Regions from separate parts of the Glutamicibacter sp. NPDC087673 genome, predicted to be linked through region 1. Evidence: predicted binding sites of a transcription regulator. Region 1 holds the regulator's gene; the other holds the start of a gene.
What was found. The regulator HrcA, encoded in region 1, represses chaperone genes, less so after heat shock. The targets are predictions, from matches to a motif close to TTNGCACTCGNNNNNNNCGAGTGCNAA.
Positions count from the first base shown of each region.

Region 2: a site for HrcA is predicted at 2,137-2,163, ahead of groL (chaperonin GroEL). Genes of this name have one in related genera too.

Region 1 is NZ_JBIUWB010000003.1:318,690-322,097, forward strand. Features, by position in the region: gene dnaJ (molecular chaperone DnaJ) at 1-795, opposite strand, end outside; gene hrcA (heat-inducible transcriptional repressor HrcA) at 861-1,874, opposite strand; gene ACIOTL_RS09060 (DUF3097 domain-containing protein) at 2,002-2,871, shown strand; gene ACIOTL_RS09065 (DUF4870 domain-containing protein) at 2,962-3,363, shown strand; gene hemW (radical SAM family heme chaperone HemW) at 3,380-3,408, opposite strand, start outside.
Region 2 is NZ_JBIUWB010000007.1:125,734-129,141, forward strand. Features, by position in the region: gene ACIOTL_RS16290 (DUF4031 domain-containing protein) at 1-189, shown strand, start outside; gene groL (chaperonin GroEL) at 300-1,937, opposite strand; gene ACIOTL_RS16300 (LytR C-terminal domain-containing protein) at 2,234-2,839, opposite strand; gene ACIOTL_RS16305 (DUF3263 domain-containing protein) at 2,882-3,172, opposite strand; gene ACIOTL_RS16310 (uracil-DNA glycosylase) at 3,329-3,408, shown strand, end outside.

The DNA.
Region 1 (3,408 bases):
GGCGTGCAGGTCGGTGCCGGCGCGCTCGAAGACCTTATGGCGGCGCACGTCGATCTCGACGAACAGGTTGCCGTTAGGCCCGCCGCCCGGGCCGGCTTCGCCCTGTCCGCGCAGCTGGATGCGGGTGCCGGAGTCGACACCTGCAGGAACGTTCAGCGACTTGGACACATGCTCGCGCACCCGACCTTCGCCGTTGCACTCCAGGCAGGGGTCCGGGATGGTGGTGCCGAAACCGCGGCAGGCCGCACAGGTTTCCACGGTCATCATCTGGCCCAGGAATGAACGCACTGGACGCTGCACCTGGCCTGCGCCATGGCAGATGTCGCAGGTGACCGGGCTGGTGCCTTCGCGCGTGCACGAACCGTTGCACGTCTTGCAGGTGACAGCGGTTTCCATCTCCAGCGGGTAGACCGTGCCCTTGACCGCGTCTTCCAGGTCGATGGTGATGGTGATCAGCGCGTCGCGGCCCGGCTGGGTGCGTGATGCCGGGCCCTGGGCCTGGCCGCCACCGAAGAACTGCTCGAAGATGTCGCCGAAGCCGCCAAAGCCCTGGCCGCCACCGCCGAAGCCCGGGTGGCCGTTGCCGTTCTCATCGCCGGTGGCGTCGTAGTTGGAGCGCTTGGTCTGGTCGGAAAGGACTTCGTAGGCTCGGGTGACCAGCTTGAACTGTTCTGCAGCGTCATCGCTAGGGTTTACATCCGGGTGCAGCTTACGCGCCAACTTGCGGTAGGCACTCTTGATTTCCTGCGGGGTCGCGTCCTTGGCGACGCCTAGGGTCTCGTAATGCGAGCTCACGTTATTCGCCGTGTCCTTTCCTGAGAATCTTGAAATTCGGTAGTGCCGGGCGGTGCCCAGCGAGGCTAGTTAGCCAAAATCTTCGACAGGTACCGTGCCACCGCACGAACCGAGGCCATGGAGGTTGGATAGTTCATCCGGGTGGGGCCCAGGACCCCGAGCTTGTTGCGCACATCGGTGCCGTAGGTGGTGGCGACCACGGCGGCTTCCGACAGCTGCCCGTAGTGGTGCTCGGTGCCGATGGCCACGGCCACGCCGCGCGAATCGGCTTCCAGCTCGGAGAAGAGCTTGAGCAGCACTACCTGCTCCTCGAGCGCCTCGAGCACCGGGGTTATGCTCAGCGGGAAGTCCCCTTCCACGCGGGCGAGGTTCGCGGTGCCTGCCATGATGATGCGTTGCGCGTTGGCCGCCTGGGCCATTTCTTCCAGCGCACCGATCACCTGGTCCACCAGGGGGTCGGCCTGCTGCGTCGAACTGCGCTCGATGCGGGTGAGCCGGCCGGCAAGTTCGGCAAGCTTCACTCCCCCGAAATTGTTGAGCAGCCACAGCTTCAAGTCATCCAGCTCATCATCGCTGTAGGAACGCTGGACCGGCATCATGCGCTGATCCACCGTGCCATTGGAAGCGATCATCACCATCAGCACCTGGGCCGAGCCCAGTCCGACCAGATCGAGGTTCTTCAACGAAGCGGTGTCGTAGTGCGGCACCTGGATCATTGCTACCTGGTTGGTCAACCGCGCCAGGAGGCGAACGGTGCTCTTGAGCATCTCGTCCAGGTCCGTGGAGCTGTCCAGGATCTTGTTGATGGCGTCGCGTTCAGCCCGCGACAGCGGCTTGAGCTCGCCGATCTCATCGACGAAGCGGCGGTATCCCTTTTCGGTGGGGATCCGTCCGGAGGAAGTATGCGGAGCGACTATGAGCCCCTCTTCTTCCAGCATAGCCATGTCATTGCGGATCGTCGCGGCGCTGACACCGAGGTTGTGCCGGTCAAGGAGCGCTTTGGAACCCACTGGCTCACGGGATTGGACGTAGTCCTCCACGATGGCACGCAGAACGTCTAGGCGTCGCGGCTCTGTCACAACAGCACCTCCTTGGATTCCCTGTGCCCGGCTTTGGCACTCTAACCTGTCAAGTGCCAAGTCTAATACGTTCAGCAGTTGCTAGCATTGGATTTCGAGCGTATTCGATCACAGCGAAAGGCAGTACGTGACTAATTACTCCTGGGGACCACGGGATCTGAGTGCACCGGCACCGAAAAAACTCCGCCAGGTCCCTGTTGAACGTGGCATGATTCTGGAAGATGCCACCTCAGGATGGGTAGGAGAAGTCATCCGTACCGAGAAATCCGGTGGCATGCGCGTGATCGTGCTCGAGGACCGCCACGGCAAGATCCGCTCCTTCCAGGCGGGCTTCGGGTTCTTCCTCGAAGGCGAAGCGGTGGAGATCATTGATCCCGTTGCCAAGGCCGCACCGCCCCAGAAGCTGGTCTCGGCTTCGGGTTCGCGTGCCGTTGCCGGACTGAAGGCCCGGGAGGCCAGGGCAAGCCGCATCTGGGTAGAAGGCAAGCACGACGCTGAGCTGGTTGAAAAAGTTTGGGGCCACGACCTGCGTGTTGAAGGCATCGTCGTTGAACCGCTGCATGGCGTGGACGATCTTGCCGGGGCTATCCGCGACTTCGCCCCCTCCGCGCAGCGCCGCCTGGGAATCCTGGTTGACCACCTGGTTGCCGGAAGCAAGGAATCGCGCATCGTTGCCGAGGCGATGAAGGTCCCCGGTGCAGCGCAAAACGTGCTGATCCTCGGCCACCCGTACGTGGATGTATGGCAGGCGATCAAGCCTGCGACACTGGGCATCAAGGCTTGGCCGGTGATCCCCAAGGGCACCGATTGGAAAACCGGTGTGCTCCGGGCCTTTGGCTGGCCGCACTCCACCGCGGAAGACATCGGCATCGGATGGCAGCGGCTCTTGTCCACGGTGCAGCATTACGGGCAGCTTGAACCGCAGCTCTTGGGCCGGATTGAAGAATTGATCGATTTTCTCACGACCGAAGATTACGGTTTCCTAACGATTGACTAATAGTTGGAGATTAGTCTGCGAATCTCCCCGTGCGCCCAGCCGCGGTCGCTATGATAAGAGGAACCACACTTAGCAAGACAAGGAAAAATAGTGACATCACGCCAGACGAAGCCATCGGAGAATTCCCGCTTCGAAGGTTCCAGGACCTCTGCGCTGCCGCTGACTCCTTCAGAAGATCGCCAGTGGGCAATGATGGCCCACTTCGGTGCCATCTTGGGTTGCGTTCCTTCGGCAATCGTCTTTGCCGTATTCCGGGACCGTGGCCCGTTCACTGCACAGGAATCGAAGGAAGCGTTCAATTTCACGTTCCCGCTGACCATTCTCGCCATCGTATTCAATGTGCTCATGGTCTTGCCGGTGATCGGCTGGCTTTTCGCAGTACTCGCCGTGGCCCTCTGGGTCTTCATGACGGTCTCGGGCGCCCTTGCTGCCATCCAGGCCAACAAGGGACGCCCTTACCGCTACCAATTCAATCTGCGGCTGATGAAGTAGCAGCGGTTTCCCAGTCTTAGAAATCGAGCAGTTCACGCACCACGA
Region 2 (3,408 bases), on a different contig from region 1:
GCCGAGGCGATCTACAAGGAGTACGGGCATCTTCCCCGCCATGTGCTTGCTTCCGGGCGCAGCAAGATCCTCAGCGGCCTGTTGGAGAAAGAACTGATCTACGGCACCGAAGCCGGATCCCGGCGCTGGGAGCAGCGCGCGCGGAATAATTTGGGCGCCGAGCTGGAGCTGTTGCACAGCTGGCTGTAGTGCAACGCTTGTCCCACGTTAAACGGCCGATGGCCCGGATTCTTCGAAAGGATCCGGGCCATCGGCGCGATTACTGCGTGCTTAGTGCGTGCTTGGTGCATGCGGGAAGCTTAGAAGCCGCCCATTCCGCCCATGCCGCCCATGTCGTCGCCACCGGCTGGGGCAGAGCCAGCAGGAGCTGGCTTTTCTGCGACAACAGCCTCGGTGGTCAGGAACAGGCCAGCGATCGATGCTGCGTTCTGCAGTGCCGAACGGGTCACCTTCACGGGGTCGTTGACACCAGCTTCGAGCAGGTTCACGTATTCGCCGGTTGCAGCGTTCAGGCCGTGGCCTGCAGGCAGGCCCTTGACCTTGTCAGCGACAACGCCTGGCTCCATGCCAGCGTTCAGTGCAATCTGCTTCAGTGGGGCTTCGATGCCAACGCGAACGATGTTCGCACCGGTCGCTTCGTCGCCTTCCAGAACCAGCTTCTCGAATGCTGCAGCGCCAGCCTGGATCAGTGCAACGCCACCACCGGCGACGATGCCTTCTTCAACAGCTGCCTTGGCGTTACGCACGGCATCTTCGATGCGGTGCTTGCGCTCCTTGAGCTCGACCTCGGTAGCAGCGCCGGCCTTCAGCACAGCGACACCGCCGGAGAGCTTTGCGTGGCGCTCCTGCAGCTTCTCGCGGTCGTAGTCCGAGTCGGTGTTCTTGATCTCGGCTGCGATCTGGGCCTTGCGTCCCTCGATGGCGTCGGCTTCGCCGCCACCTTCAACGATGGTGGTCTCGTCCTTGGTGATAACGACCTTGCGGGCGGTACCGAGGACTTCCAGGCCTACGTTATCCAGGGACAGGCCGATTTCCTCGGAAACAACCTGGCCGCCGGTGAGGATAGCGATGTCGGTCAGCATGGCCTTGCGACGGTCGCCGAAGCCCGGAGCCTTGACAGCAACGGACTTGAACAGGCCGCGGATCTTGTTCAGGATCAGGGTAGCCAGGGCTTCGCCCTCGACATCTTCGGCGATGATCAGCAGCGACTTGTTCGACTGCATGACCTTCTCCAGCAAGGTCACCATGTCCTTGACCGAGGAGATCTTCGAGTTCACGATGAGGACGTAAGGGTCCTCGAGAACGGTTTCCTGGCGCTCAGCGTCGGTGACGAAGTAAGCGGAGATGTAGCCCTTGTCGAAGCGCATGCCCTCTGCCAGCTCCAGCTCCAGGCCGAAGGTGTTGGATTCTTCAACGGTGATAACGCCCTGCTCGCCGACCTTGTCGAGAGCTTCAGCGATCAGTGCGCCGATTTCCGGATCGCCAGCAGAGATCGAAGCGGTAGCAGCGATCTGATCCTTGGACTCGACCTTCTTCGCAGCGGCGAACAGTTCAGCGGTAACAGCTTCTACGGCCTTGTCGATACCGCGGCGCAGTGCGATTGGGTCAGCACCTGCGGCAACGTTGCGCAGGCCTTCCTTGACCAGTGCCTGTGCCAGCACGGTTGCGGTGGTGGTACCGTCGCCAGCGACGTCGTCGGTCTTCTTGGCAACTTCCTTGACCAGCTCTGCGCCGATCTTCTCGTAAGGCTCTTCGAGGTCGATTTCCTTAGCGATGGACACGCCGTCGTTGGTGATAGTAGGAGCGCCCCACTTCTTTTCCAGAACAACGTTGCGGCCGCGTGGGCCCAGGGTGACCTTCACCGCGTCAGCAAGGGTGTTCAGGCCGCGCTCAAGTCCGCGGCGTGCTTCCTCGTCAAATGCAATCATCTTAGCCATTGTGGCGTACGGTCCTTTCGGGACGATTTTGCGAAAATGCAACCGACAGACAGCGCCCGCGACGGACGAGTGGACCGGTGCGGCATCGGGCCAGCAACCGTTCCAGCTCTCGCTATCTGAGGTATTTTCCACGCCCACGCCCTGCATCCGCTGTCCGGTGCTTCATGGAGTTCTTGGAGAACGCAAAAGCCGACCGGCGTTAGCAGTCGCAACGCATGAGTGCTAATACAAATATTGGCACTCTCGCATGGCGAGTGCAAGCCGATCGGCTCTGAGCGAATGGAATTTTGAACGAATTATTCGTTTAGCCCCAGGGTGTCATCGGAGCCCAGAACCACGGTGACCCGGTTCGGAATGTTGCTGGTCTGCAGAACTTCGTCGATATTCAGGATTTCTGCAGCTTTTTCAGCGGTAGTGCGGTAGGACTCGGACATGTAATAAACCGTGGAGACTTCTGCGGGCCTGGTCCAGTTGTCGGCCACAATGCTGGTGAACCCGGCTTCGGCCATGGCGTCTTCGCCTTCATTAGCCAGACCGGCAACACTTGCCGCGTTGTACACGCCAATCAGCTGGCCGTAGAGCACGTCTTCGTCATCGATGGTGCTCGTTGGCGATGCGGATTCACTAGGTGTGGGTTCCACGGAGGGCTCGGCGGTGACTTCCTGGGTTTGCGAGGTGTCGCTTCCCGTGGAAGTCGCGAGGGTCTCCTTGAGCTGAGGGCCGAAGATGAAGGACAAGGCACCGATCACCAGCACGAGTACAGCGGTCAGCACTACCCAGCGCAATTTCCCACCGGTTGACTTCGACGCGGCGGACTGCGCCCATCCGTGGGCGTGGTGCGAACCCACACGGGTGCTGAACTCCGGAACGCGATCAAATTCGTCACGCGGGTAGTTGGTCATTCTTGTCCTTGCTCGAGGTCTGATTGGTCACGGCAGGCAGGGTTATCGTCCCGTGCCGACCTTACCGCCCACGCGACGTTTTGTGGAACGTGCTCTGCGCAGGCGCTTGACCAACATCGGGTCGTAGGCCAGTGCCGCGTCGGTTTCAATCAGCTGGTTCAGCAGCTGGTAATAATTCGTCGGCGACATCGAAAACTGCTTGGTAATGGCTTGTTCCTTGGCCCCGGCATACTTCCACCACAACTTTTCCAGGTTGAGGATCTGTTGCGAACGCTCGTCCAATTCCGAATCCGGGTTCATGACGAAATCCACCAGCAATTCATTCTCAGCCATACGTTCTCACCTCTGTCCTTGGACCAGTTTTCTCAGGTTTCGGTTTTGCATGTAATCCACCATCGGTAGACATACCACCGATATTCTAACCAATCTGCTTGCCTAACACCGTGTGGCCGAGCACAGGCACGCCAGAAAAACGGCACAATTACCCCTATGGACGATTTGCAGCCAGCACTTTTCGATGCACCCCAGCCAGCTCGGACACCAGTGTACGAAGCGGCTGATTTCCCGTT